DNA from 4 places in the Paenibacillus sp. Lou8.1 genome. Region 3 is predicted to be linked to each of the others. Evidence: riboswitches for the same ligand, from Rfam matches in the RefSeq annotation. Region 3 holds a riboswitch; each other region holds the start of a gene.

Region 1 (7,534 bases), on a different contig from region 3:
ACGGCGGTTCTTTTCCCACATGCGTAATAACCATTGCTGCATGTCTGCACGTGTCAGCGCATCGAGTGCGCTGAACGGCTCATCCAGCAGCATTAATTCCTGCGGGCTGAGTAGTGCTCGTAGAAAGGCTGCGCGCTGTTGCATTCCACCAGACAGCGTATGTGGGTACGCCTTGGCGAATTTACCAAGTCCAACCTGTTCGAGCCATTGCAAGGCTTCTTTGCGACGCTCGCGTTCACTGGCGTACTCAGGGGGGACTGCTGTAGTTTTACGTGGAGCATTTTCTTGCCCAAGCAGTACGTTGTCCAGCGTGGTACGCCACGGAAAAAGGGCGGGCTGCTGCGGCATATAGCTGATATGACCACGTTCACCAGTCATGTCCCGTCCGTGCATACGGATACGTCCCTGCTGGGGTTTGAGTAGCCCACCGATGATGTGAAATAGCGTGCTTTTGCCGCTGCCTGACGGACCGATGAGGGAAACGAATTCTCCCGGCTTGACTGTGAGGGATACATCCTGCAGTACGGGCAGTAAGCTTCGCTTTTCGCGGAAGGCAAGGCTGATCCCGTCCAATTCCAAAGCAGGAGGAGCAGTTGAAGGACTCTGTTGTTCCCCGGCTCGTTGTTCATTAGCCACGTTGTGTGATGATAAGTCAATCGGATGCAGACTCATACGCGCCACGTCCTTTCTTTGCTGTATTTAATTCAAGGAGGAAGCTACTCTCGATCGGGTTTCCAGCGAACCAACCATTTCTCCAGTAGTAAAATAACCACAAACATGAGTAAGCTGAGTGCGACAATAATGCCGATGGCTGCAAAAATGAGGTCCGTGCGATAGGCCGATTTTTGCAGCAGCATATAATATCCAATTCCTTCACTAGCTCCGATCCATTCGGCAATGATCGCGCCCATCACACTATAGGTAGCAGCAATTTTAACGCCAGAAAAGACTTGCGGCAGGGAATGTGGCAGCTCCAGCTTCATAAAAATAGACATGCGGCTTGCACCCGACATCCGCATATAGTTCATCATCGTACGGTCTGTTCGAGTCAGCCCGTCCATGGCCGCTACAGCCACGGGAAAAAAGCATACTAAGGTAATGACCATGAGCTTGGGCAGCACGCCAAAACCAAACCACACCATGAGCAACGGACCGAGGGCGATGATCGGAATGTTTTGGCTAAGGATCAAGAGCGGGTATAGAGCAGATTTGAGAAAAGGAATCGTATGAAGAACGATGGCGATCAGCAGTCCCGTAGCTGTCCCTATAGCGAATCCCGCAAGTGTCAGACGAATTGTAGCCCATGTATGGGTGCCAAGCAACGCCGATTGCGCCATGCCCTCTTGTACGATTAGGGATGGAGCTGGCAGCAGCCAGGATTCAATATGTAAATAGGAAACCGCCCCCTGCCAGGCCGTTAAAAAGAAGAGGACCGCCACAAGGGGCGGCCATACGCTTTTCCACCAGGATGCGTTCTTGCCTTTCGGATTCATGGGCGATATTTCTCGGTCAGCTTGTTCATGCTGATGCCTTGTGGGTTATGTGCGATTTTGATCTGTGAAATGACGCTGGGACTGCCCGCTTCCGTCAAAGCCTCGTGCATTTCTTTAACCACTTTCAGCAACTCGTCGAGCTCGCCCTCCATGGTCGTATCCAATGGATTCACCTGATATTTGACTCCGGAGCGCTGAATGACCTCAATCGCCTTATCTACATACGGGTAAGAGTCCTCGTTATTAGGAGTTTTAGGGATTACTTGAATACTGAGCAGTGTGTTAGCCATGAAAATTCACCTGTCCTTTATTGTGGAGTTGTTTTGAGAAAATAGGGTGGTTTAAGGCGGGGAGACCGCTTCGCGTTTCATTTGATCTTACGATCGCTGTTGCCGTGGGATTCTTTGAATAAATTTTAAAAGGTAAGAATCCCACGGCAAAGGCGAACGCTGCGCTTCTCCAGATTCAAATGAACCGCTACGCTGCCAACCGCCTTAAAAAGCACCTTAGTTTTTAAGCTAGGTTGTACGGTATTTTGTATTTTTCTCACATAAGCGCACCTGCTTTTGCGCTTAGACACTATGAGACTAAAGAATAAACCAAGTGGAACGAGAACGAAGTGGGCGGAATGGTGCTGTACAAGCGTTAGCGTTCGCCTTTGTACCCAGATTTCAACCTCTGGATATTCATAAAAGAAATCTGGGTACAACAGCGATGGGAAGCACCATCCGACTGCGTAGTGGAACTTCGTTCACTTCTCTAGTTCAGTCTTATTTAGCGTTTTAACAAATGATCAGCGCTTGGGCAAGAAGTCGTTTGTGAAGGCTTTATCCACTTCCAAAGGCTTGCTGAGCAGCTTGCGTTCGTACATCCAGTCCGAATAGTTTTGCCATACCTCCGCTTTTTGCACACCCCATTGCGCGGCATCGTCCTGATAACGCGGGCTCAGCCATTTTTGGCTGGCAAGTACCAGTTTTTTATCCAGCTCCGGTACAGCTTTGCTTAAGATGTCCGCGGCTTCATCTGGATGGGCGATAGTGTATTCATAGCCTTGTGCGGTAGCGTTCATGAACGCTTTTACCAGTTCTGGATCATTTTTTATTGTCTGTTCGTTGCTCACAATTACAGGTGTATAGTAATCGAGGCTTTTGGAATAATCTTTTACATACAGCATATCTAATGACTCACCTCGAAGCTGGGCCTCAATTCCGGTCCATGCGTAGAAAATCCAGGCAAAGTCGATATCCCGCTTCACGGCTGTAAAATAGTCTGCATTGCCCATGTTGACGATCTTCACTTTGCTCACATCGCCTTTGTCTGAATCCATGATGGATTTCATGACCGCTTCTTCTACGGGAGAGCCCCAACCGCCGTATTTTTTACCTTCAAAATCTTTGGGGCTCTTAATTCCGCGATCTACTGGGGCTGCGAAGCCTGAGGTATTATGCTGAATCACCGCAGCGATGGATACAAGCGGCACGCCTTGCGTACGAGCCTGTGTGACGCCTTCTTGGTAGCTAATACCAAAAGGTGCAGCATTAGAGGCAACCATTTGATCGGCTCCGCCTGAACCAGGTTGAATAATTTGGACATTCAAACCCGCTTTTTCGTAAAATCCTTTGTCCTTGGCAACATAGAGTCCCGTATGATTCGTATTGGGTGTCCAGTCGAGCACGACTTTAACATCTTTGAGCTCCTTTGCCGGAGTAGACGTTTGAGTGTTGGTAGCGGGAGCCGCTTCTTGGGATGTGGAGGGACTTCCACCGCAAGCGGTCAGGGTCAAGGCCATGAGCCACAGACTGATCAGTCCCAGGCTTAACATTTTCATGCGCTTCATCGTTGTGTTCTCTCCTTTAATTACCCGTTATCCGTCCAATCAGACAGCTTATGTTCCCCATTTTCATAAAAATAACATCTGCCGGACGCGATCTTTCCAACAACTTAATCTTCAACAAAAAAAGCGCCCCGAGGTTCCGGGACGCTTGCGCTTGTATATACCAAAGTAAGGGATGGTCCTATGTAAAAAAGGCACATCTTGCTTAAGCATTCCTACGCTGGCATTACCCAGATCAGGTTGTAAGGGTCAGTGTCTTGGGACACACTCTCAGCCGGCCGATTCCAGCACCCCTGGCATTGTAAGGTTTAATGGGTTCATTTATTCGGGTTTACTACGACGATTATATGCCTTGAATGCGGGTCTGTCCAGCATGGAGGAAGAGATGGCGGTTCATTTGCCGAACGATAGGGTACACTTTTACTGTGAGCTTTGATCTGAAAATGAGCATGCATCAATCCGATCTGATCGGGTCATGTTATTTTCAGAACAGCTGTGCAGGTAGGTTCAGATGGGCTGGTGCCCAATGGCATGGCCGTAGAGAATTCTAATTCGTGAAAAGGAGTTGTTGTACTGTGGGTAAAACGGAAACATTGGATCGTAGCCAACTAGAACAAGCCATTGTGAAGGCTTTGGATAACAACAAATTTTGCTCGTTAGGTACGGTAGAGGGTGGCAAACCGAAAGTACGCTATATGGCCCTTTTTAACGATGGAATGAACATTCATCTGGCGACAGATCGCAAAACGCATAAAGTGGATGAGCTAAAGGATAATCCGAATGCTTATCTGCTGCTGGGTTATGAAGTTGGCGGTACAAAGGAAGTCGTAGAAGTGGAGGCTACTGTCCAGATTACAGCTGATGAAGGGCTGCGCAAACAAGTGTGGAACGATTCCTTGAAGGAATGGTTTTCCGGACCGGATGATCCCGATTATGTCATTCTGGACGTGAATCCGACTCGCATTGAGTATGTGGGTCAGCAAACGGAGCGCCAAGTGTGGAATAAATAATGAGAATATAAATGGATAAACCAGTGAATCTCCGAGTTTTTTAGGAGGTTTGCTGGTTTTTTTATTTTTGAGAGAATTAATTATTTTTTCATAAATAATTTAAGTGAATGACTACTCTTTTGTCTGGCGTTGGATTAAAATAGAAATGGTGGGTTCAAGGCTTACATATATGTGCAAAAGTATGTATATGAGGCATACACCTTAATGAGGAGGGGTATATTTTGTTATTTCGTAAAAATTGGTTTAAAGGGTTTACAGCAATAGTTGTAGCTTGTAGCATGCTGGTGTTTTCGGCCGCTCCATCCTGGGCAGCTAGCGATTCTCGCGATAGCGCTACGGTGAATTTGCGGATCATGGAAACAACGGATATTCATGCGTCGCTGATGAACTATGATTACTATTCAGACAAAGAAACCAACGAATATGGCTTGATTAGCACAGCTTGTTTGATCCAACAGGCGCGCAGTGAAACAAGAAACAGCATGCTGTTCGATAACGGTGATTTGTTACAGGGCAATCCATTAGGCGATTATATGGCCAGAAACAAAACCTATGAAAAAGAAGGCGGTGTCCATCCAGTCTACAAGATGATGAACTTGATGGGCTATGATGCGGCGACAGTGGGCAACCACGAATTCAACTATGGTCTCGATTTTCTGGAAAAATCGCTCAAGGGAGCCGATTTCCCTTACGTAAATGCGAATGTTTATGTTGATAAGGGGGGGCAAGCTACTAAAAATTATTTTACCCCTTATCAAATTCTTGATAAAACGGTAACGGATGAGAAAGGTGAAGAGCATACGCTCAGAGTGGGTGTCATCGGCTTGGTCACACCTCAAATTATGCAGTGGGATGAAGCCAATTTGAAGGATAAAGTCGTTACGAAGGATATTGTGGAAACGGCGAAAAAGTTTATTCCTCAAATGAAGACGGAAGGTGCTGACATTATTGTCGTGCTTGCGCACACAGGTTATGAGGATGTGCCGCAAACGCCAATGATGGAGAATGCCGTTAAATATTTAAGCCAGGTGGACGGAATTAACGCTATTCTGTTTGGGCATGCTCATAAATCTTTCCCTGGTCCTGATTTTAAAGAAATGAAGGGTGTAGATCTAGATAAAGGAACCATTAACGGCGTACCGGCCGTGGAAGCTTCCTCATGGGGCAAGGAGCTGGGTATTATTGACCTGAGCCTGGAAAAGAAAAACCGCGAGTGGAACGTAACAAACTCTCAGTCTGAAGTACGTCCGGTTGTGAATACCACTAACCAGGCTGTGCAGTTTACTCCTGACTACAAACTGACAGATTCGATCAAGGAAGAGCATCAAGGAACCTTGGATTATATTCGTCAACCTGTCGGAACAACGACTGCACCGATTACCAGCTATTTTGCATTAGTGCAGGACGATCCTTCTATTCAAATCGTGACGAATGCACAGAAATGGTATGTTCAAAACCATCTTAAAGGAACTGAATACGAAAAACTTCCCGTATTGTCGGCAGGCGCTCCATTCAAGGCCGGCGGTCGAAACGGAGCCGAGTATTACACCAATATTCCTGAAGGTACGGTAGCGATTAAAAACGTATCCGACCTGTATGTGTATCCGAACACGGTTCATGCTGTAGAAGTGACCGGTGCTGAAATTCAGGAATGGCTGGAGTGGTCTGCAGGTCAGTTCAACCGCATTGATCCAAAGCAAACTGAGGAGCAATCGCTGATTAACAAAGATTTCCCAACCTACAATTTTGATGTCATTGACGGTGTGAATTACCAGATTGATGTAACTCAGCCTGCACGATATGATGCCAAGGGAACTATTATTGATTCTTCAGCTCATCGTATCAAGGATCTGCAATACAATGGAAAGGCTATAGATCCTGCACAGAAATTTATCGTGGCCACCAATAACTATCGTGCTTCCTCATCCAAACTGGCTAACCCAGATGGCAAACGAATTGTGATGGCAGCACCGGATGAAAGTCGTCAGGTCATTGTTGACTATATCCGTACGAACGGAACGATTAATCCAGCGGCGGATGGCAACTGGTCTATTGCTCCTTTTGGTCAGGCAAAGGTTACTTTCGAGTCCTCTCCTGATGCCAAAGACGTGCTGGCAGGAAATCAACAAATTTCATTCTTGAGCAGCGCGGCAGACGGCTTTGCCAAATACAGCTTAAAAGCTGGCGCTAAGCCTAGTGCAGCAACGACTCCCGTAAAGGAAGCTGTGGCTCCCGCGAAAGCAACAGCAAAGCCAGCTGTTAAAACGACCAAACCCGCGACTGTTAAACCAGCTAAAACAACGAAGCCAAAGGCGTCCAAATAACTTCGAACTTTAGTTTTCAATCAATATCAGAGTGAAGCAGCAAGTCTCTTTAACCAAGAGATTTTCTGCTTTTTTTAATGTCAAAAACAACAGCCCCCGAATTTATCATGAGTGCAAAAAGTTTTCTATTTTTGTCGAATATATACTTAAGTCCTAAGTTGTCGTTAAGAATAAGCTAGTTTTTTGTAAAAACACGTAGTTATATAGTACTTTTGTTCTAGTTATTTGTGATATAATGGTGAAAAAACCGGAAAATTGTTCCGAGGAGGACCATTATGACATGCAGCAATTGCAGCATCATATTACCTATTAAGGATCAAGGATTGCTCAGAATTAGGCATTCCAGGGTGTCGCTTACTCCAGCATTAGATGGTTTGGGTATGCTATCGGAACAAATGAAGCAGGAACATGAGCGTGAGGGTGGCATAGAGTTTCGCTATGACAGCCGTTCAGAGCTGGAACAGCTGGTTAACGGACTGGCTCGTCTGCCGCAGGAATACTTGAACCAAATGCAAGTTGTGGTGACCGGCCTGCATCATGTCGAAGGATATGAGGAGTGGCTTTTATTTAGTCAATTGCAAGCCAGACTGCAACATCCGGATATCGTGAATATCATTAAGGATCAGAGTTTTTCCAGCCATATGCAACCTATTGTTGACCACAAGCTGGATATTATCGGGTTTGAGTTTTTACTGCGTCCGTCACATGCGGAGAGACCTTTTCAGCCTTTCCGACTGTTTGAAATCGCCCGTGAAGCTGGTTTGCATGCTCATCTGGATCGCTCGGCTCGTATTTCCGCTATTGAAAAAAGTGCAACATGCCTTCCGGCGGGAATTAAACGTTTTATTAACTTTCTCCCTTCGACCATTTATA
Region 2 (7,534 bases), on a different contig from region 3:
CTCCAGCACACGTAAGGGCAGGAAAGACCCATAAGTACTCAGCATCGTATTTTACCTCCCGTATCCCACTATGGCTATCCGGCCGATCTGGCAGATCTGCCCTGGATGCATACGTACCCAGTATATTCACTGTCTCATCGGAAATATGTCTATGAACTCCCTTAATCCGGTCACATCTGTTAGGTAAAACAATGAATACCCATGGAACACGAAAAAGAAGCCCAGCTACGGCACGGGTTAAGTGTCCATAGACAGGCTTCTTCAAGGGGAAGAATAGAATATAGTTCTTCGAAAAATAATTTTTTACTTCGTATTCGTTTGTTTGTGGGCATCAGCGGTGGTTTTCTTGTCCTCCAGCTCCTGTACACTGCTTAGAAACGTCGATACCCGTCGCAAATATTCACGCGGGTGCTCTCTGAAAATAAGCTCATGTATCCCGTTTTTAACAATCCATACACTGGAAAGCGGGTTGGTTTGATTGGCAGCGAGCTTTTCCGCAATAGGATAAGGAGCTTTTTCATCCTGTGTACCATGCACAAACATGATCGGGAACGGGTAGTTTTCCTTTTTAACCTCCTGATATGGAATCTGATGCAAGCTGGTGCCGTTCAAAATTGGAAACAGCAACTCCAGAATTTCCAAAGACGGATGTCTTGGCAGATTAATTTGATTGTGAATGTTATGGTACAGCGTATCCGGTTCCAGCAGGAAGGTGCTGTCCAAAATCATTGCGTCCACATCTTTGGTTTGCAAGCCCGCCTGAAGAGCGGTGCCTGCTCCCATGGAGAAGCCCCATACGATAATCTCCGATGAGCCGCGTTGCTTCGCAAGCTGAATTGCTCCGAGGAGCTGTTGGGATTCTGCTTTGCCTCCGGTTGCGACTGCTTTGCTGTTTTGTGACGCAAATCCATAATCGAACATGACCACATTAAAGTTCAAACTGTGGGCATAATGCGCCAGATCATACATGGGAATCCAGCTTTCTTCGCGGTTAGCCCCATAACCATGGCTGAAAATAATCGTTTTCCGCGATTGATCCGCCGGGATATACCAGCCTTGTACCATGCGGCTACCATCCTTGGCAGGGAAGCTAACTTCCTCATAAGGCATGCTTTTGGCCTGCATCGGATTAGAGTACAGCGGTGCAACGGTGGGATTCGTAAGTACCCATGCGATGTAAGCATGCAAGGCAATAAAACAAAACAACAGAAAAAAGACGACCGACAGCAGCAGAGCAATCACAACGTGCTTGAACCGCAGCAGACGGGGATTAAAGAGTGGGGTGGACGGCTCCTGAACAGCGGTCTGTAGCTGAGCGTTGCGCTGGGATGTCGAAATCATGTAAGAGCCTCCTTATATAAAATTGATCTTCGTTTCATAGAATTTAGGTATAATTCCACTTGAAAATAGTAGTGTAGATCCGTATAGATACCTATTATCGTATGATGGGGATTATCCAAAGTCAACGCCTGAACCGGAAAAGTAAAAATGATGCAAAGAATTGTCGATGTTTGTTCTCGTTCTGTAATATGGTTGTCACAAAAACATCGGTTTACAGTAGCCGCGACTATTCTATATAATTTATGTAACCATGTTTCATAGTGTGAAACGAATATGGATACAAGAGGAGCGGTTCACGATGGAAGACCGTAAATTAACCGTTCGCGCTGTAGAGCGTGCACTTGATATACTGCTGTGTTTTACCGCAAATTCGGATCTTGGCCTGACGGAGATTGCCTCCAAAATTGGTCTACATAAAAGCACGGTTCATCGGCTGCTGACTACGTTGGAGGATCGGGGCTTTGTCGTTCGGAATGCCGAAACGGAAAAATATCGACTTGGCTTCCGTATTTGGGAGCTATCCACGCATTTGTCCCAAAGTGACGAGCCGGCGGTGTTGTTACAACCTGCAATGGAAGGACTACGTGACCGTCTGGGCGAGACGGTCAGCTTGTACTTACGGGACGGCAGCATGCGTATTCGCATACAAGCCGTGCAGAGCAATCAGGCGATCCGCAGGGTTGCGCCTGTAGGTGCGCGTATGCCGCTGGCTGTAGGGGCCTCCAGCAAGGTGCTGGCGGCCTTTATGCCGCCGCAGGAGCTGGAAGCCCTGCTAAGCGGGGATGAATGGCCGCCCTCAGTAGACCCGGAGGTCTATAAAGCTCAGCTGCAGGACATTCGCGAGAAGGGCTATGCGACCAGCTATGAAGAACGGGAGCCAGGGGCTGCTGCTGTGGCAGCGCCAATTGTGAACCGGAAGGGACAGGTCACTGCGGCTTTATCTGTATCTGGCCCGGTCAGTCGACTTGCACCCGAGACGCTACATGACTTTGCTCCGATTTTGATCGAAGCGGCGAAGGAAATGGGGCTTATGCTTCCGTAATAAGAATGAACACAGTTGAAGCAAGCAGAGTGATTTGATGGAGAACGTCTCCTTGGTAAAGGGAACCTAAAAGGGTTGCCAAAGCCATAAATTTGAAGTAGTCTGGTAAGGAAGGCGGGATGTCTGTTATATCCGCCTCATGTGAATAAAGTATCACAGTTACTGGGGGAGCCTGTAATGCCGGGCTGAGATGGAATCGTGCAAGATTCCGGACCCTTTGCACCTGATCTGGATCATACCAGCGTAGGGAAGTAATCGGCCATTGAAATGTATACGCGGCTGCTGTCTACGGTGACGCATTGGAATATCATTATTCCACATGCGTACTGTCTGGATAGCTGCCTCGTTAGATTAGCCGGTTCCCTGGGGAACCGGCTTTTTTGCATAGATCAGCGCCACCCTGGGAATGGTTCCGGATCGGTGTGTCATTTCATCGAAACGGGAGGAATGGACAATGAAGCCGACAGAAGCAGAAGGAACAAAAGGAACAGAATTGAAATCAGCAGAAGTAAGATTGGTAGGAACAAAAGAAGTTGAGGTAGAGAAGACAAACGGGGAGCAAGCCAGTGGGGTAACGCCCTTTCCAGGAAGCCGTAAGGTATATATTCAAGGCTCGCGGCCGGACATTGCCGTGCCAGAGCGCGAAATTGCTCTTCATCCTACACATACGCCGCAGGGCACGGAGCATCATGAGCCATTGCGTGTATATGATACAAGCGGTCCCATGACCGACGAAGCCTATCAGGTCGATATCCGTCAGGGCCTGCCTCCATTCCGGCGAGCTTGGGCCCTGGAACGGGGCGATGTGGAGGCTTACGAGGGACGCGCCGTCAAGCCGGAGGATAATGGACTGAAACCTGGCTCCAAACGGGAGACAGTGGAATTTCCCGGCGTGACCAACCGTCCGCTTCGTGCTTCGCAAGGGCGTACAGTGACGCAAATGCATTATGCGCGGCAAGGGATCATTACGCCCGAAATGGAATTTGCGGCGATCCGCGAAGGGGTGGAGCCTGAGTTTGTACGGCAGGAATTGGCGGCTGGACGAGCCATTTTGCCTTCGAATATCAATCACCCGGAAAGTGAGCCAATGGTCATTGGGCGTCATTTTCACGTGAAGATCAATGCGAACATTGGTAATTCTGCGGTTACCTCCTCCATCGAGGAGGAAGTGGAGAAAATGACTTGGGCTGTGCGTTGGGGCTCGGATACGGTTATGGACCTGTCCACAGGCCGTAATATCCATACAACACGTGAATGGATCATTCGGAATTCTCCTGTACCGATTGGGACTGTGCCGCTGTATCAGGCACTTGAAAAGGTAAACGGTGAAGCAGAAGCGCTGACGTGGGAGTTGTATCGCGATACGCTGATTGAGCAGGCGGAGCAGGGAGTGGACTACTTTACAATTCATGCGGGTGTATTGCTGCGGTATATTCCGATGACGGCGAATAGAATGACGGGAATTGTGTCCCGGGGTGGGTCAATCATGGCAGCCTGGTGCCTTGCGCACCATCAGGAGAATTTTTTGTATACACATTTTGAAGAAATTTGCGAAATTATGAAAGCCTATGATGTGGCCTTTTCTCTCGGGGATGGTCTACGTCCGGGTAGTATCTATGATGCGAATGATGAAGCACAGTTTGCAGAGCTGGAAACGTTGGGCGAGCTAACGCAAATCGCATGGAAGCATGATGTTCAGGTCATGATTGAAGGGCCGGGACATGTCCCTATGCATAAAATCAAAGAGAATGTGGATTTACAAATGGAGATTTGTAAGGAGGCTCCTTTCTATACCTTGGGACCGCTCACGACGGATATTGCCCCCGGATATGATCATATTACCTCAGCCATCGGGGCGGCGATGATCGGTTGGTTCGGGACGTCCATGCTGTGCTATGTTACGCCCAAGGAGCATTTGGGTCTGCCCAATAAGGATGATGTCCGTGAGGGTGTCATTACCTACAAAATTGCGGCACATGCTGCCGATCTGGCGAAGGGGCATCCACGAGCGCAGCAGCGGGATGATGCTTTGTCCAAGGCGCGCTTTGAGTTCCGCTGGCGGGATCAGTTCAATCTGTCGCTTGATCCCGAGCGTGCCTTATCCTACCATGATGAAACGCTACCGGCAGAGGGCGCCAAGGAAGCACATTTTTGCTCGATGTGCGGCCCTAAATTTTGTAGTATGCGTATCACTCAGGACATTCGCGCCTATGCAGCGGATAAGGGGCTGGACACTCAAGAAGCAGTAGCCGCGGGGATGCGCGAGAAGGCAGAGCAGTATCGGGATGGAGGTCAGTAAAACGAACGTGGGAGTTTAGGGACAAATGAATTAAAAAAGCCGTGGTTCTCTACAGTCGATGTAGGAAACTACGGCTTTTTAGCTTATGTAAAGCGGATCATGCAACCGGATAAACGGCGCCTTATTTTTTACCCATTTTTTCATTTAAAATATCCTGAAAGCTGAGCTTCTTCTCCGAGCTATCTTCTTTCTTCTGCATACTCACCGCGTTGGCACGTTGGTATTGGTGGTGAAAGGGCATCAGGGTGTGGACGGTTAAGTTCATTGTATTCATGTAGGTCATTCCTCCAATTCCATATTGTCAAATTCAGATTGAGTTGCTTAGGACGTCTGTATAGGACTATTTGTATGTACTTGATGTCGTAATGCTATGTAGGTTGCTTGGTAATGTTTCAATCATTATACCCACATTTTTTCAAAGTAAAACGCTTTTGACATAAAACAGGAAGATGGTCATATGTGTCCAAAATGTTGATTAGGAGGATGGTCGTTTTAGAGGAAAATGTGCCTAGGTCTAAAACAAGGGCTAGAGGCCCGTTTTCTTAGTTTAGCAGTCGGGATTGTGTTATTTTGTCGAATAACCTTGTAAAAGGACAATTTTGCGGAATCCAAGTCAGGATTGAGGCAGTCTGGTGGCGAATTAAAGTGTCAAAGTTGTATTGACTTTATGTTTGGTAGTAGATACCATGAACTGGTTGTCAGCGTATTTTGACAACAAGAGTCAGCCAATCCATCTGGCGATTCATCCTTTGAAATGTTAGAGAAAGGATTAGAGCATATATGAAAAAAAGTATTGCAGATATTGCATTTATTATTCTGGGTGCATTTTTTTTCGCACTAGCTGTTAATCTGTTTGTGATTCCGAATGAGTTTGGGGAGGGGGGCGTTACTGGCGTCACGATCATCCTGTACTACCTGTTTCAGTGGTCTCCCTCGATCGTCAATCTGGTGATTAATGGCTTGCTGTTGATTGTCGGATATAAATTTTTGGACAAGAGAACGACCCTGTACACTATAATTGCGGTCGCCTTTAACTCGCTGTTTTTACATTTAACGGTCAACTGGCGGATTGATTCGCATGAACCGACGATTAATGCTGTATTTGCCGGAGTTTTGGTGGGGGTCGGCATTGGCTTAATCGTACGGGTAGGTGGCACAACGGCAGGAACGGTCATTTTAGCCCGGATTGCCAACAAGTATCTGGATTGGAATATCAGCTATGGCCTGCTGTTTTTTGATTTGATTGTCGCGTTCTCTTCTTATTTTATTATTGGTCCAGAAAAATTGATGCTAACTATCGTTATTTTGTACGTTGGTACGAAGGTGATGGACTTCATGATCGAAGGACTGAACCCGAAAAAAGCAGTCATGATCATTTCGGAGCACCAAGATAAAATTGCCGAGATGGTCATTACGAAAATGGATCGTGGAGTTACCGTGCTGTCAGGCCACGGATATTACACTAAAAATCCAAAAGAAGTGCTGTATATCGTCATTAGTAAACAAGAGGTGTCAGCGCTTAAAAAGATAGTGAAAGCCATCGACACAGCAGCGTTTATCACCATTCATGACGTGCGAGACGTGTTCGGAGAGGGTTTTCTGGATATTTCGAAGTAACTCGCATGCGCGAAGGTAAGGTTATAAGAGAACATAGTTGGAAGTCGGTCCTGAGGGATCGGCTTTTTGTTTTTGTGATGTTTCTTCCATTTTTGGTATTGGAAAATATGCATAATAAAGAGAAATCACTCAATTCCTGTTATACGGAGGGTTTGGCGGGATGAAAAATAAGGGTAATTATGACGTAAGTTTCCTTGGCTGCTTTCGAATGAAAGCGCTTGGAAGAAAACGCATCGTATCTCTGCTTATATTTGGATAGCCTTTGGCTTAATCGGGATCGCTATAGGATTAGGACAAGAAGTTAATGTGTATATGGTGCTCGTTTCTTGTTTGCCGACGATGATTAGTTTTATTACTTCTCTCTTTCTAAGCCATAGGTATAAAAATATAGACTGCTGATATCTGTATAATGCAGATCGATTTAGCATATTAGGGGGATTTCTATGAGAAGTAAATTAAATTTTTCTAATGTATTGTCTTTTCTTATTTCTGTTTTGCCTTTCATTATCTACCTTTTCATGTATCCGAGAATGCCTAGGAATGTAGCAATCCACTACAATTTCAATGATGTGGCTGACCGTTTTGTTGACAAATCCTCCCCTGAGGTATGGTTGTTGTGTGGAATTAGCCTCATATCTTTTATAATTATGCTAACGCTTCAACCCTATCTCAGTCGTCAGTTCAAGAGCGAAGAAGGCTCTGTAATCATGGAAAGCCTGCCTGGTCTCTTCACACTCCTTATAACCCTAGTGTTCTCAGTTCTCGGCATATGTTTCCTTTTAAAAGCTTAAAGCATATAAAAAATCCCCTCTCAATTCGCAGTTTCCACTGCATTTGGAGGGGATTTCGTTATTTATACGCTCTTTACTCTTGAATCATCTGACGCAATACGGTTTGCAGAATACCACCGTTGTGGTAGTAGTCGATATCGACAGTGCTGTCCAGACGGGCAATGACCGGGAATTCGAACTTCGTGCCATCCTCGCGTTTAGCCACAACCGTAAGCTCTTGACCAGGCTTCACGTCATTGTTAATGCCGAGGATGTCAAAGGTTTCGCGGCCATTGAGGCCCAAGCTGGACCAGCCATAACCCTCCTGGAATTGCAGAGGCAATACACCCATGCCGACCAGGTTACTGCGGTGAATCCGCTCGAAGCTTTCGGCAATGACAGCCTTAACGCCCAGCAGAAGCGTACCTTTGGCCGCCCAGTCACGAGAGCTGCCTGTGCCGTATT
Region 3 (7,534 bases):
GCATACCCTTTTTCTTAATGTAGGCATTGATGAGGATATAGTAGCACAACGTGCATTATTGGATTATATACCAGCCATTGTAATTCTGGATTATGACGGTTATTATGCGTTCACTTCAGAAGCCTATACAGACGAGCGTGGACAAGCTGCTATTGCCCACAAATGGAGCGAAAAAAAGCCATATGCCTATGTTGATTCAGTAGGCAACAGTGTGGGGTTCAGCTTGGATAATTATGTGCACGCATACGATGCGCGGAATCACAGGTGGGTGGAGGGTTTTCAAAAGGAACTTCAGGATCAGACTCCTATATCTTTACTGAATAATTCAGAAGCTTTTGAGCAAATACGTCGTTCCACTATTGTTGGCAGCGTTCAAGAGGACCTGGCGCGAATGATTAATGTCCATAATGAAAAAGCTGCACGTAACGGCATATCCTATACATTCACACTACCGATCATTCCGCAAGAGGAGTGGTACAACACGATAGATGATGTGGGTCTGATCGCGTTTATCCAAGGCATTCCGGTCGGAGACAGGTATTACAATAACTATGGATTTGGTGGTGGGAGAGTCGTCAGAAAGCAAGACATTATCGGTGGCATAGAACCAGAAACTAGAATGAAATATTTTTATAGAGATTCATGTCCAGCTCCCTTTAAAGCGAGTGAACGTTTTACGGATGAAAAATCTGCAGCAGCTGCGGGATACTTTGAGTACAAATGTTATAATGGCTTAAAATAATCACCCTCATGGGTGGTCAGGCTGTCGAGAAACCCCCTGTTTTTTTGCAGGGGGTTTAAAACTGTCTTAGTGGTCTAAAAACTAGGGTCCTCAGATCGTTTTAAATCGATTTTTATTTTAAAAGATGCGTCTCCCCATATAAAAATAGAAGTGTCGAAAAGTCCTCTAGACTTTCTCGACACTCTGATCACCCTCATGGGTGGTTTTTGTTTTTTTAGGCAGATCCATACCAAAAAACCTTAAAATTCACTGTTTTCAATATTCCGATATGGTTGTAGAATGTGCTACAATAAAGCTTTGAAAGAAACGAAATGCATATGAAATAAGAACAGTCGGCAGCGCCGATGACAATAAGGAGCCAAAAACAGCTTATGAGTTTATTGACTGTAGAAAATGTATCCCACAACTTTGGGGACCGCGCATTATTTAAAAATGTTTCCTTTCGATTGCTTGCGGGGGAACGTGTAGGTTTGGTAGGAGCTAACGGTGTTGGTAAATCGACACTCATGAACATTCTCACTGGAAAATTGCTTAAGGATGAGGGTAAAGTGGAATGGACTCCACGTGTACGTTACGGTTATCTGGATCAGCACACCAAGCTGACACCGGGCAAAACGGTACGTGATGTATTAAAAGACGCTTTTCTTCCTTTGTTGGAATTGGAAAAGGAAATGATGCAGATTACTGACAAAATGGGGGATGCTTCTCCTGAAGAGTTGGAAGTGTTGCTGGAACAGATGGGTGAAATTCAGGAGCAACTGGATATGGGGGATTTTTACCTCATTGATGTGAAGGTTGAAGAAATGGCGAATGGACTAGGTCTGTCGGCCATAGGACTGGATCGGGATGTATCTGCACTTAGCGGCGGGCAACGGACAAAGGTGCTTCTTGCTAAGTTGCTGCTGGAAAAACCGAATGTCCTGCTGCTGGATGAGCCTACCAACTACTTGGATGTAGAGCATATTGAATGGCTTACGCGCTATTTGAAGGATTATCCCTATGCTTTTATCCTTATTTCACATGATACTGAGTTTATGAACCAGGTCGTTAATGTTATTTACCATCTTGAATTTGCCAAGATGACCCGTTATTCAGCTAACTATGAAAAGTTTCTTGAAATGGCGGATCTGAACAAAGCTCAGCATATTGATGCTTATGAGAAGCAACAGGACTTTATTAAGAAACAAGAAGATTTTATTCAGCGTAATAAAGCGCGTGCTTCTACCTCAGGCAGAGCAAAGAGCCGTGAAAAGCAGCTTGATCGGATCGAACGTATTGATAAGCCTGAAGAAGCCGCAAAACCAACCTTTCAATTCAAAGAGGCACGTGCAAGCGGAAAGACGGTATTTGAGGGTATTGATTTTGAGATTGGTTATACACATGCCCTTTTGCCTAAGATGTCCATGACGATTGAACGTGGCGAAAAAATTGCAATTGTCGGCTACAACGGTGTCGGTAAATCGACATTGCTCAAAACCATATTGGGAAAAATTCCGCCAATCAGTGGAAAAACCTATCAAGGTGATTTTTTGCAGCCCGCTTATTTTGAGCAGGAAGTAAAGGCAGAGAAAATTACACCGATTGACGATGTGTGGAATGAATTTCCGCATTTGAACCAGCATGAAGTACGAGCGCATTTGGCGCGCTGCGGTTTGAAAAATGAGCATATCACACGTCCGCTATCTGCGCTTAGTGGTGGAGAACAGGCTAAAGTCCGTCTTTGCAAACTGTTAATGCGTGAAAGCAACTGGGTATTGTTCGATGAGCCTACCAACCACTTGGATGTTAAAGCAAAGGATGAGCTGAAACGTGCCTTGAAGGAATACAAAGGGACGGTATTGCTTGTATCTCACGAACCGGACTTTTACGAGGATTGGGTAACCAAAACGTGGAATGTGGAAGAGTGGTCAAGTAAAGTTAACTAAAATCAGTTAAATCCAGTTCTGCATATTTCACACGAAGTGGGGTTTGCAGAATTAGGAAAATATGCTAAGCTATCTATAGCTTATACAATAAAATAGTCACACTAGGGGAGCCGCCCATGCGGCTGAGACGGAATAAATGGATTTCGGACCCTTTGCACCTGATCTGGGTTATGCCAGCGTAGGGAAGTGAGCGCCGTACAAACAAGGCAACACCATCTTTATTTTGTTTGTGCGTGGGACGATACACGTATACGGATATCATGGTCCGTTCGATTATTGGACGTTCGTTAAACCACTTCCTTGGGGAAGTGGTTTTTTTGCGTTTCGTTCATTTTAAGTTGTTCGAGCTTCCGTAGACGGATTCACATACAATCCCCTTTCATTACTGCTGGTAGACGTGGCTGCTAAGCTTAGATCCTTTAATCCAATGTGAGGTGAAGACAAAATCGAATTACACGCAATTTCAATGGAAAAGGGCACTTTTGCACAAGCCGCCCGAGTGGCTGCTATGATTTGTCCGTATGTTCATTATGTACACGCACGTTTAAAACAGAATGGTGCCTCTGCATTGCTTTCTTTGACTCGCAGCATGGTGGAGCAGGAAGTTCCTTTGCAACAAATTGTAGTAAATGATCGTGTGGATGTAGCTTTACTTACTTTGGTTGGAACCGTCCAGCTACCAGCTAATGGATTACCTGTTGTGGATGTGAAAAGCCTACTTTCAAAGAGTACACGCTGTGGAGTGTCTGTGCATTCCTTGGAGGAGGCGCAGACTGCCGAGCAGGCAGGAGCAGACTATGTACTTTATGGTCACGTATATGAGACCCATTGTAAGCCCGGTATTGTACCGCGGGGTTTAGCTCAGCTTGAACATATTTGCAGGCTGTCGAACATTCCGGTGATCGCGCTGGGCGGCATACAACCGCACCATATCCCGGAGCTTTATATGGCCGGAGCAAGCGGAATTGCGGTGATGTCTGGTATATGGGAGGCTGAGTCGCCCGTTGCAGCTGCGATGGAATATAGGCGAATGGCAGATCTTGTAGTTCACAGCTTGTAGCGAGAAAACGAGAGTAGAGGCAAGCTGAAAGCAGAATGGTTGATGGAGAGGAGACACGGAACAAATGCTAAAGATACACACAGAGGCAAGAGCGATAGGACATGCTGAATGCTTGGTCATAGGTGGAGGTGTCATCGGCAGTTCCATTGCTTATCATGTGGCCAAGGAGGGAAGAAGTACGATCATGCTGGAACGATTGATCCCGGGTGAGGGAGCCTCAGGAGCAGCGGTTGGAATGCTGGCAGCGGAAAGTGAAGAGTTCACCGACTCTGAGCTGGCACGATTTGCTCGCAGAAGTCGAGATGCATTCCCTGAGCTTGTCTGTGATCTGGAGCGTTTGTCGGGTATTTCGGTGGAATTCCGTACAGAAGGATTTGTGACCCCTTTCCGTACGGAAACTGAAGGCCAAAAACGCTGGAAAGCTGCTAAAACGCGAGAGGATGATTGTCCTATCTGGTGGGATGCGAGGGAATTGGCCCGACGAATTCCAGGTTTGGATGAACAAGCGATCGGAGCAATATATCGTTCAAAGGAGACACAAGTGGCTCCTGTCCAGCTTTGTCGTGCTTATGCAGGTGCTGCTGCGGTGCTGGGAGCAACGGTATGGTCTGGTACACGGGCAGAGCAACTGGTCATACAGGATGGTCGAGTTTGCGGTGTCCGAACAGATAGCGGCTTTTTTTCCTGCGATCAGGTCATTATTGCTGGAGGCTTGGATAGCATGAAATTACTGGCGCAGGTTGGGTTTGAATATCCACTTTATCCGGTCAAGGGCGAAGCGGTAGCGGTCTCCTTGAAGGATCACCCATTAGAATACACCATTTATGCTGATGATATTTACCTCGTGCCTAAACAGAATAACGAGCTTTGGATTGGGGCAACGAGCCTTCCGCATCAATATGACGAAGAAGTGACCGTAGGAGGCTTGGAGGGGTTGCTGGCACGTGCCTCTGCCTGGCTGCCGCGCGTCCGTGAAGCTTCTTTTATACGCGCTTGGGCGGGCTTACGTCCGCAGGCTGCATCAGGTCACCCTTTTATAGGCACTGTTCCTGGGGTCGAGGGCGTATATGCTGCAGTCGGGCATTATCGCAACGGTGTCCTGCTGAGTGATGCTACCGGGCGTGCGATGGCAGCTATGCTTAATGGGGCTGGTGCAGCAGAACTTGGGATAAGTAGTTTTTCTTCTGAGCTCCTCAAGGAGAAAAGCATATGAAGCTGACGATTAACGGCCAGAGCATGACCTTTTCTAATCGAATCACTCATGTGAATCAATTGCTACATGAGCTTGATGTAAAGGTGAAAACCGTAGTGGTGGAGCTGAATCGGCATATATTGAGCCGTGAAGATCATGATGAAGCGGTACTGAAGGATGGAGATTGCCTAGAAATTGTACATTTTGTGGGAGGCGGTTGATCATGTTAACCATTGGAAAAGCATCTTTTACGTCGAGGTTGTTGTTGGGAACAGGAAAATTCTCTGATCTGGATATTCAATCCCAAGCCGTAGAGGCTGCTGAGACGGAAATATTGACGTTTGCTGTACGGAGATTGAACTTGGAGGAACGGGATAAGCAGCATTTTCTCGATATGCTGGATTTGAGCCGGTATACACTTCTTCCCAACACAGCAGGGGCTACAACAGCAGAGGAGGCGATTCGTATTGCCAAATTGGCAAAAGCCTCCGGCCTGTGCGATATGATTAAGGTGGAAGTCATTGGGGATAGCAAGACACTGCTCCCTGACCCTTTTGAAACGTTGAAAGCTAGTGATAAGCTGTTAGAAGAAGGCTTTATCGTGCTGCCCTACATATCGGACGATGTGATTCTAGCAAAGAGGCTACAAGAGCTTGGAGTACACGCCGTTATGCCTGGAGCCTCACCGATTGGTACAGGACATGGTTTGCTCAATCCGTTTTCATTAGAGCTAATTATTGAACAGGCGGAGGTTCCGGTTATTGTCGATGCGGGTATTCGCTCACCCGGTGACGCGGCAATGGCGATGCAGTTAGGGGCAGATGCTGTTTTGTTGAACACAGCCGTATCAGGAGCGAAGGACCCAGTAAAAATGGCCGAGGCCATGAAACTGGCTGTTCGTGCTGGAAGGTATGGTTTTGAGGCGGGGATGATTCCTGTAAAACGTTACGCTTCAGCAAGCAGTCCGACAGAAGGTATGGTTCAGGCATGAAGGTAACTGACAAATCCGGTGCAGGAGAAACACATCCAAGTGACCGTTATTCCAGACAGGAAAGATTCGCGCCCTTTGGACCGACAGGACAACGCCGGCTTGCTTCTTCCCACGTACTAATCATAGGTGTCGGAGCGTTAGGTACAGGTATTGCGGAAACACTCGTTCGCGGGGGCGTAGGTACAGTGAGCCTCGTAGACCGGGATTATGTGGAATGGAGCAATTTGCAGCGCCAGCAGCTTTTTCAGGAAAGTGATGCTGCGCAAAGATATCCCAAAGCAGTAGCTGCTCAGCGAAGATTAAAGGATATTAATTCGGAAACGGTTATACATGGACATGTACTGGATGTCGGGGTGGAAGAGCTGGAAGAGTTGATCCAGGGGGTAGATCTCATGATGGATGCAACCGATAATTTCGATACCCGACTTCTTATGAACGACATGGCACTCAAGCATCGGATACCTTGGATTTATGGGGGATGTGTGGGCAGCTATGGTGTAACCTATACCATCTTACCGGGTCAAACGCCTTGTCTTCACTGTCTGCTGGAAACTGTACCGTTTGGTGGAGAAACCTGTGATACCGCCGGGATTATTCCGCAGGCCGTACAGATGGTCACGGCTAACCAAACTACGGAAGCTTTCAAACTTCTTGGTGGATATCCAGAAGATTTGAGAGGAAAGCTGCTTTCGTTTGATTTGTGGAAAAATGAGTATGTAGCAATAGCGGTAGATAGCGTTAAAAAGGAGAACTGTCCTTCTTGCGGCAGCCAACCGACATATCCCTATTTGTCGGCCTCTCATCGGCAGAAGACAGATGTTTTGTGCGGTAGGGATACCGTTCAAATTAGACCAGCAAACCCGACACATCTGAATCTTGCAGAAACAGCAGATAGATTTGCTTCTTTGGAAGAAGGAAAAGTAGAGCGGAATCCGTTTTTGGTTTCCTTTAGTACAAGCGAGCATCGCTTAGTTGTTTTTGCAGATGGCAGAGCGTTGATTCATGGGACAAAGGACGTGGCAAAAGCAAGAAGTCTGTATCATCGCTATTTGGGTTAAACTATAAAAGCAGAAAGCCATTCTTTGGAGAATGATTTTCTGCTTTTTTGTTACAATAATATTAATATGCTTTAATGGCTTATAACAAACTTGTTCGTATCCAATATGTAATGCTATGTCCAAACCAGGTGGGTGAAAAGATGGGCCCGTTAATTTTACTTGTGGATGTAAATGAAGCGTCTCCCGTATTTGTTCATCCATTGGAGCAGGCAGGTTATCAGGTGGTTCATGTTAGCAATACGACAGATGCAAGCTCTTATGTAGCCCATAATCCTGTGGATTTGCTACTGCTCAATATAGAAGATGAACCGACGGATTCACATGGCTTGCTTCGCACATTGCAGCAATACCATCCTCATGTTCCGCTATTTGTTATGACTTCATCAGATGAGGAGGACCATATTGTTTCCTGCTTTGAACAAGGAGCACATGACGTGATCGTTCGGCCCTTTTATCCTAGAGTTTTTCAGGCTAGGGTGGCTAATTTATTGCGGATTTTTGGTATTGAACGTGATGTGAAAAGGGCAATCGAGGCGGGGGATTTACATATAGACAATGCAAGCAGA
Region 4 (7,534 bases), on a different contig from region 3:
CTGGAATTCAAATTAGTAGAGCGAGCGACCACCTGATTCCAAAAGGGACCTCATGTTAGTGGTTATTAATTTCCATATTAAAGTTTATATAGTAGGAATAATGGAAGAAAAATGTTGACACATGTTAAAACTTGGTGAATAATTTGAGGTGAAAGTATAAAATTTGGATTTTTTGTATGAAGGGTGGTTATGACTTGGGACATACACCTACGATTTTGACGAAGTTAGAGGATTATTTAGGGGAAAACAATTTGACGCTGGCACAATTTGCCGAACATTCAGGTGTTCATCAAAGAACACTTAATAATTGGATTGCCAAGCATCGTCCTGTTGCTATACATCAGCTTGATCGAATCACTTGGGCTATGGGACTAACAGAAGGTTTTTTTTACGAACTATACATAGATAACTACATCATTGAGCGTTCCCCGGATTGGAGGCGAATTGAGCCGTTGTTGTTTCGCTGTGCGGAACTGGACAAGTTGGATGCTATACAGCTTGTAGTGGGACATATTATGGACAACCTTCTATATTCCCCAAAGTTATTTGATGCAGCAGAAAAATTATTCGCACAAGGTCAGCACAATGCTGCATTGTTGCTCTACGAAGGGATTGCGGAAGGCGAGAAGTACCAGCATTCTGAACGTTTGGCTACTTGTCAGTATCGTATGTTTACCATTCAGGTGGGTAACAATCAGATTCGAAATCTCAAGGCGGCTACACGATTTGAACCCTTTGTCGAACGTCTGAATGAAATAGATCAACTCGATGCGTTAAAAGATTTGGCGAATGTGTATCGTTCTCTGCGTGAATGGGACAAGCTCGATGCAACTGCTCGAAAAATGAGAGCCAAAGCGGAGATCCAATATTCTTTGAAGCATCAACAGAAAAAGCGAGAGTGGGAGGAGTCTGAAAAGAGGCTGAGTCGCCCGATGTTTGTGTACATTACCTATGCTGATTTACTGTGTGCGAGTGTCTGTGAAGCCCAAGGCGATTATCAGCAAGCATTACAATTTACAAATGCATACGCAGATTTAGATTGGGTGATCGAGACAGACCAGAAAACTCAACACTGGGTCAACTTGTTCAAGCATTGGGCAGAAGGTAATACTTATGTAAATAAACTCCTATCTGGAGATACGAATGTGCTTCCTCATTATGTTGAATATATTGCATCCACATCAATCACTACCGAGAATGAAAAGCTATCCAAGTTGCTGAACGTTATGATAGCTGCTAACCGATATGCAATAGATATCAATGATGTCCTTTCACGTTTTGAAGTGGAGATTAATTCTTTTGCTCTGCTATCACAATCTACTGATATGTACACCCAACAAGTGATGCCGGATTATTTTGCATGGTTTGGTTATGAACTGGCTTATTACTATTTAAGACGGGGAATGTTCAATGATGGCTTTAAACACTTAATATATGCATTGGTAAAAGCCCACATACTAAATAATGAGACTTATTTTATAAACTGTACGGGACTTTTTGCACATTTCCAAGCACATGCGCTTCCCGAAACAAGGGAAGAGTATTTCAAACTATTAGAAAAGGTGTGGTTAGACAATGTTGAAAAAAATGATTCTGCTGGTCATCGCAGCTAGCTTCTTGTTTATTTTATCAATGCCTGTTCAGTCGCATAACCAAAATCAAAGAATAACGCCTCAAGTACAAATTGGAGGTGCTTAAAACGGTTAGGTTGTATGTTCTAATATTTATTGAATCTTTTTATGAAAAAGAGCCTCGGTCCCGCTTTATTAGTGGAGACGGAGGCTTTTTTTACGTGGATTTTGGGGTTTCGCTGTTTATGCAAACTTTTGTGATGTTCTTTTTTTGTTAGGCGCATCATTTGAAAATCCAAAAAACGTCTTTTTGTTATAAAATATGACATATAGGAGGGATCATGCTGATGAATCAAAGTGTGACTTTACTTTGTGTCGAAAGAGCTAGGAAGAAACTGTACCAGGTCCAGAAAAAGTATGGATTTTTAACACATCCCAAAGTAATAGAACAATCTAAAAAGCTGGATGATCTGTTGAATCAATATCAAACATGTAGATCGGATCATTGAGAAATGAGACCATATTTTTCTTTAATTCCTTGACCGCACCTCTAACCTGCTCTGTCTGTGTCACGGCTGAAATCACCGCTACACCATCTGCACCTGCACGTGCGACTTCCTCAACACGGTCCACTGTAATACCTCCGATCCCAACAATCGGCACATCAATTCCCGCTTTACGCATCTCATATAAAATTGCCGGTCCCTGTACGGCATGGGCATCATCTTTCGAGATGGTGGGATAGATTGGTCCGACGCCGAGATAATCAGCACCTTGCAGGATGGCTCGACGTGCTTCCTCGATGGTATGGGCGGAGACGCCTAAAATTCGATTTCCGATTCGCTTGCGGACGGAATCGGCGGATTCATCGTCCTGACCGATGTGAACACCGTCGGCGTCGAGTTCAAGAGCCAACTCCACATCGTCATTGATGATGAAGGGGACACCAGCGTGACGGCACAGTTCCTGTAGCTGGCGCGCAAGTTCGAACATAGGAACGCCCGTTAACGCGCCGAGACCCTTTTCTCGGAACTGGACCATGGTTGCTCCGCCAGCCAGAGCCTCCTGCACGACCCAGCCTGGTTCCGCGAGGCAATTCACGCTTCCAAGCACCAGGTATATCTGTAGATGGCGGCGCACCACCTCTGACAATATTCTGCCGCTCATAGAAGCATCTCCTGACGACGTCGGTAGGCCCAATGATTGGTTGGGCCGTGTCCCTGTCCCAGACACAACGTATCCTCAATTGCCGCCTGGATGAAGGCTTTGCCATTCGAGATAGCCTCCGGTACAGACATCCCTTTCCCTAATTCCGCGGTAATCGCTGCCGAGAAAGTGCACCCTGTTCCGTGTGTATGGACAGTCCGTACTCGCTTGCCGCTCAGCTCTATAAAGGCGGTTCCGTCAAAAAGCAGGTCAACAATCTGTCCGCTGATCTCGCTCTCGTCAGCGTGGCCACCCTTGATCACAACGAATTTTGGTCCCATACTGCTAATATGTCTCGCAGCCTCGCGGCGATCCTCCATCGTATGGATACTGATCCCTGTCAGGGCTTCCGCCTCCGGGATATTCGGTGTAACGACCAGGGCCAAGGGGAGCAGGTCGTCCTTCAAAGCCTGCACCGCTTCCAGCTGCAGCAGTTCAGCGCCTCCCTTGGCAATCATCACGGGATCGACGACGACCTTTTTCCAGCCGAACCTTCGGATCTGCTCGCTCACAAGACGGATGATGCCGGCATTAAACAGCATGCCAGTCTTCAGGGCATCCACTCCAAGGTCTAATCCTACAGCTTCGATCTGTTCCGCTGTTGCTTCCTCTGGTAGCGGATATACGCCGTGGACCCCTAAGGTATTCTGTACGGTAATGGCCGTAATAGCCGACATGCCGTACACGCCAAGTTCTTGAAAGGTTTTGAGATCAGCTTGAATTCCAGCCCCGCCGCCACTGTCTGAACCAGCAATCGTCAGCGCTCTGGGTACACGAACGTCTGTCATCGCGCACCACCTGCTGCTGTTGTTCCGGCTTCATGGATCGAGACATGCCCCTCTAGTGAACCTGTATGCAGTTTGGCCAGCTCGTCGAGAAAGGCAATCTGGAAGCTGCCGGGCCCCAGCTCTGCGGTACGTGCTGCGGCTCGAGAAGCTGCTGCACCGTAAAATGCCAAACCTGCTGTACCGGCGAGCAGCAGGTTGGGTTCAACAGCTGCAAAGGCACCTAACACAGAGGTCAGCAGGCAGCCTGCTCCGGTTACCTTCGTGAGGAGCGCGTCTCCGCCGCTAATCATTCGTGCTTCGGCCCCATCGGTGATGACATCCTCTTTTCCAGTAATGACAACCATCGTATTGAGCGTTCGAGCAGCCCGAATTGCCAGATCGACATGGCCGCTGTCAGCACTGTCACCGGCATCTACGCCTTTAATCTCACGCGCTTCTCCAACAAGATGTGCGACTTCGGCTGCATTGCCCCGCACCAATGAGATTTTGACTTCACTCAGGATTCGCAGTGCCGATTCAGTTCTAAAGCTCGTTGCTCCCGCACCGACCGGATCTAGCAGCACCGGAACACCGTGTGCATTCGCCGATTGTCCAGCAATGATCATGGCATCCACCAGTTCGCGGTTCAGTGTACCGATGTTTAACACGACGGCACCTGCTATTTTTGCCATATCTGCTACTTCCTCAGGTGCATAGGCCATCACCGGGGAGGCGCCCAATGCATACAGGCCGTTGGCCGTAAAGTTGGTGACTACCACATTGGTCATATTGTGAACGAGGGGTTTGGTGTTTTGTACCTTCGTCAGGAGATCCGAATAGCTTTTTTCCCATGTACTCATAATGATTATCCTCTCTATAGTTGGTAGTTCAACAGGGCATTTAACCGTACTTCACGAATCGAATTGCCAGGCTAACTATTCCAAGACCGTTACCTGCATCTGGACTGGCCATTCTTCTTGCGTATAAGCCATGTCCCAGAACTTATATTCCAGCTGGCAGCTCAGTATAAAATGCTCAATCATCCGCTCCCGCTCAGCAGCCGTTGCGTCTTCCGCCCAAGCATCTACACGTTCTCGGAACTTGAGTGTTGTATCATCAAGCTGGTCTCCATAGAAGCCCATCCATTCATAGAACGGATGAGACTCATCCGGCTTTACTTCATCCAGCAGCCTGCGACCAATCTCGGCATACGTCCACATACATGGCAGCAGCACAGCCAAGATCTCGCCCAGGCTACCCTCATGCGCAACCGTCAGCATGTGACGGATATAGTGATGAGCCGACGGAGCGAGCGGATATCCCTGCAACTCTTCATAGGTCACCCCTGCGACAGCACAGAAATTTTGATGCGGATGAACCTCGCTGTGGAGAATAAAAGAGATTTGTTCATTAAATACAGCCATGTCCTCCCGATTCGTGCATTTGGAGATTGCGATGCCGTATATCCGCATGTATGCGTTCAAATATTCAAAGTCCTGTTTTACATAGTGAATCAGCTGTCCCCTTGTCAAACTTCCTTCAGCAATACCTCTCACAAAGGGGTGCTCAAAAATCGCTTGAAAAATGCCGTCCGCCTGCCGACGGAGTTCTTGTGTAAAACTCAATTTCCCCACCTCCATCAAATTGAAGAGCAAGAAGTCCTGTAAGAATATAATTCCGGAACAACGCTAAAAAGCCGCCCCGGAAAAATGGAGCGGCTTCAACAATAGGCCCAATACGCAAAAAAACGTTTGAAACCTTATATACGAAGGCTCCACTTTCCTACGCTAGTACGAACTAGATCAGGTTCAAAGGGTCCAAGATACGTTCTTGTCTCAGCCATAGCGGCTCCCCTAGTGGACTTCTATTCTTTTGACTATTACTGTACATACGTTCATACGCTATGTCAAACATAGTGTGCAAAATATGAAATTTCCTCTAGTTAGGTGTTTTGAGCTTAGTGAGGGTGATGAATTACACTTTCCACAGCTTTGACCTTGGCATATTCCGGTTTCCACATTACATCCCGTATAGCTTGTTCCACATCTGAAATGTGCGCCTGGGCTACCTGATCCTGTATCGCGGCTTTTGCAACCGCAATCGCAACAGCGTACGAAACTTCGCGTAATTTTCGGATATGAGGGAGTAGTGCACCGCCAGGCGTATTCGAATCTACACCATTGGCAACAGCAACTGCTGCCGCTGTAAACATCGCAGGGGTAATCCTTTTGGCTTTAACCACAATCGCACCCAGACCCAGTCCCGGAAAAACAAAGGCATTGTTCGCCTGTCCAATCTCAAATTTCGTACCGTTATAGGTGACGGGCTCAAAAGGACTTCCGGTTGCAATCAGTGCTTTGCCATCGGTCCACCGTATCAAATCCTCGGGTACTGCTTCTGCAAGGTTTGTAGGATTGGACATGGGCATAATGATCGGGCGTTCTACATGTTTCGCCATCTCCTTGATGATCTCTTCAGAAAAGGCACCTGCTACACCGGAAGTTCCAATCAATATCGTAGGCTTCACCTGACGGATGACCTCTAGCAGTGGTATTTTGCCGTCACCCGATCGGGTCCATGAGCTGATTTCATCCTTTTTGCGCACATACGGTTTCTGATACTCCAATACGTCTTCCATATCTTCCATTAACAGCCCGCGATAATCAAAGGCCCAAAAGGACTTGAAGGAATCTTCTGCGGAAAGGCCGTCCTCAATCATAGCACCCCGAATTTGATCAGCGTTACCGATTCCTGCTGCCCCTGGGCCGAAAACAAGTATTTTTTGTTCACGCAGCGGAGTCTTGGTGACATCCACCGCCGAAAGAATCGCAGCCAAGGTCACCGCTCCTGTACCTTGTATATCATCGTTGAAGGTGAGTATGCTTTGACCGTATTTTCCTATAATATGGCGTGCATTTACGCTGCCCACATCTTCCCAATGTAAAAGCGCCTTTGGGAATTGCGCTAACGTTTTGCTGATAAAAGTATCAATAAACTGGTTATAGGCTTCTCCGCGAACCCGTTTATGGCGGTTTCCGATGTACAGTGGATCATTCAGCAGCTTTTCATTATTTGTACCTACATCCAGTACAATTGGCAGCACCCGCCCGGGATGAATGCCTGCCGCAGCCGTATACACTGCAAGCTTGCCGATAGCAATGTTAATACCCCCGACGCCCCAGTCACCAATCCCTAAAATACTTTCGGAATCTGTCACGACGATCAGATCCACATCATGGCCACTCAAACCAGAATTATGGAATGCTTGTCCAATACCGTTCGGGTTATCTATCGACAAATATATGCCTCCAGGGCGGTTGTACTCGTGACTATATTCTTGAATCGCGGTTCCTACGGTCGGCGTGTAGACTACGGGCAGCATTTCACTCAAATGATCGGTTAGCAGCCGGTAGTAGAGTACGACATTTCGGTTGTGAAGGTCGTTGAGAGAAGCATTTTTTCGCAGCATGGTGGGTTGTGCCAGAAACTGCTGATATGCCCGTACGCTCTGTTTCTCTAATGAAAGGACGGTGGGAGGAAGGATTCCTTCCAAACCCAGTTCTTTGCGTTCTTCTTCTGTAAAAGCGACACCTTTGTTCAAAAGGGGATTTGCCAACACATCCTTTCCCCGCAATGGAGTAGATAATGAGCCATCGCGATTGACATAAAAAGCTTCCATAGAAAGACCTTCTTTCTCTTCATTTTCATAACTATTCATAACGAAAGATGACATGTTGTCCATAGTATGGACGTGCAAATATGTTTTATTCTTGCATTTATCTATGACAAAATAACCATATTTGTTTCTTTCTAATGATATAAAAGAACTAACTTTCAATATAGATTCGCTAACCATTCCTGATGATTTTGGTTCTAATGAATCAGGTCTAAATGCTCTGTTTTTATCAAATATGAAAATTAGTTTTTCTTCTCTTATCTCCATATATATCATGGAGTGTCAGTTATTTTGTTAAGGAAATATGAAGTATT

What was found. A riboswitch is a leader RNA that binds a small molecule or an ion and turns the genes downstream of it on or off. The one in region 3 is predicted to bind thiamine pyrophosphate.
Region 1: linked by a shared signal. The riboswitch ahead of NLX78_RS14180 (ABC transporter substrate-binding protein) and the one ahead of NLX78_RS03820 (thiamine phosphate synthase) in region 3 are both predicted to bind thiamine pyrophosphate.
Region 2: linked by a shared signal. The riboswitch ahead of thiC (phosphomethylpyrimidine synthase ThiC) and the one ahead of NLX78_RS03820 (thiamine phosphate synthase) in region 3 are both predicted to bind thiamine pyrophosphate.
Region 4: linked by a shared signal. The riboswitch ahead of tenA (thiaminase II) and the one ahead of NLX78_RS03820 (thiamine phosphate synthase) in region 3 are both predicted to bind thiamine pyrophosphate.

Annotation. Positions count from the first base shown of each region.
Region 1 covers NZ_JANAVN010000009.1:51,673-59,206, forward strand. The annotation lists gene NLX78_RS14160 (ABC transporter ATP-binding protein) at 1-672, opposite strand, end outside; gene NLX78_RS14165 (ABC transporter permease) at 717-1,493, opposite strand; gene NLX78_RS14170 (MTH1187 family thiamine-binding protein) at 1,490-1,783, opposite strand; gene NLX78_RS14175 (hypothetical protein) at 2,097-2,279, shown strand; gene NLX78_RS14180 (ABC transporter substrate-binding protein) at 2,287-3,330, opposite strand; TPP riboswitch at 3,523-3,632, opposite strand; gene NLX78_RS14185 (pyridoxamine 5'-phosphate oxidase family protein) at 3,903-4,337, shown strand; gene NLX78_RS14190 (bifunctional 2',3'-cyclic-nucleotide 2'-phosphodiesterase/3'-nucleotidase) at 4,559-6,661, shown strand; gene NLX78_RS14195 (EAL domain-containing protein) at 6,937-7,534, shown strand, end outside.
Region 2 covers NZ_JANAVN010000013.1:42,523-50,056, reverse strand. The annotation lists gene NLX78_RS18550 (Fe-Mn family superoxide dismutase) at 1-45, opposite strand, end outside; gene NLX78_RS18545 (alpha/beta hydrolase) at 304-1,341, opposite strand; gene NLX78_RS18540 (IclR family transcriptional regulator) at 1,640-2,383, shown strand; TPP riboswitch at 2,538-2,650, shown strand; gene thiC (phosphomethylpyrimidine synthase ThiC) at 2,838-4,682, shown strand; gene NLX78_RS18530 (hypothetical protein) at 4,804-4,956, opposite strand; gene NLX78_RS18525 (YitT family protein) at 5,463-6,299, shown strand; gene NLX78_RS18520 (SdpI family protein) at 6,498-6,698, shown strand; gene NLX78_RS18515 (DUF1648 domain-containing protein) at 6,743-7,090, shown strand; gene acnA (aconitate hydratase AcnA) at 7,164-7,534, opposite strand, start outside.
Region 3 covers NZ_JANAVN010000002.1:217,224-224,757, reverse strand. The annotation lists gene NLX78_RS03830 (hypothetical protein) at 1-742, shown strand, start outside; gene NLX78_RS03825 (ABC-F family ATP-binding cassette domain-containing protein) at 1,114-2,667, shown strand; TPP riboswitch at 2,761-2,869, shown strand; gene NLX78_RS03820 (thiamine phosphate synthase) at 3,134-3,727, shown strand; gene thiO (glycine oxidase ThiO) at 3,792-4,940, shown strand; gene thiS (sulfur carrier protein ThiS) at 4,937-5,140, shown strand; gene NLX78_RS03805 (thiazole synthase) at 5,143-5,910, shown strand; gene NLX78_RS03800 (ThiF family adenylyltransferase) at 5,907-6,968, shown strand; gene NLX78_RS03795 (response regulator transcription factor) at 7,109-7,534, shown strand, end outside.
Region 4 covers NZ_JANAVN010000005.1:259,694-267,227, forward strand. The annotation lists gene NLX78_RS09410 (LacI family DNA-binding transcriptional regulator) at 1-36, shown strand, start outside; gene NLX78_RS09415 (helix-turn-helix domain-containing protein) at 177-1,613, shown strand; gene NLX78_RS09420 (aspartyl-phosphate phosphatase Spo0E family protein) at 1,913-2,080, shown strand; gene thiE (thiamine phosphate synthase) at 2,025-2,738, opposite strand; gene thiD (bifunctional hydroxymethylpyrimidine kinase/phosphomethylpyrimidine kinase) at 2,735-3,565, opposite strand; gene thiM (hydroxyethylthiazole kinase) at 3,562-4,404, opposite strand; gene tenA (thiaminase II) at 4,480-5,169, opposite strand; TPP riboswitch at 5,307-5,409, opposite strand; gene NLX78_RS09445 (NAD-dependent malic enzyme) at 5,502-7,223, opposite strand.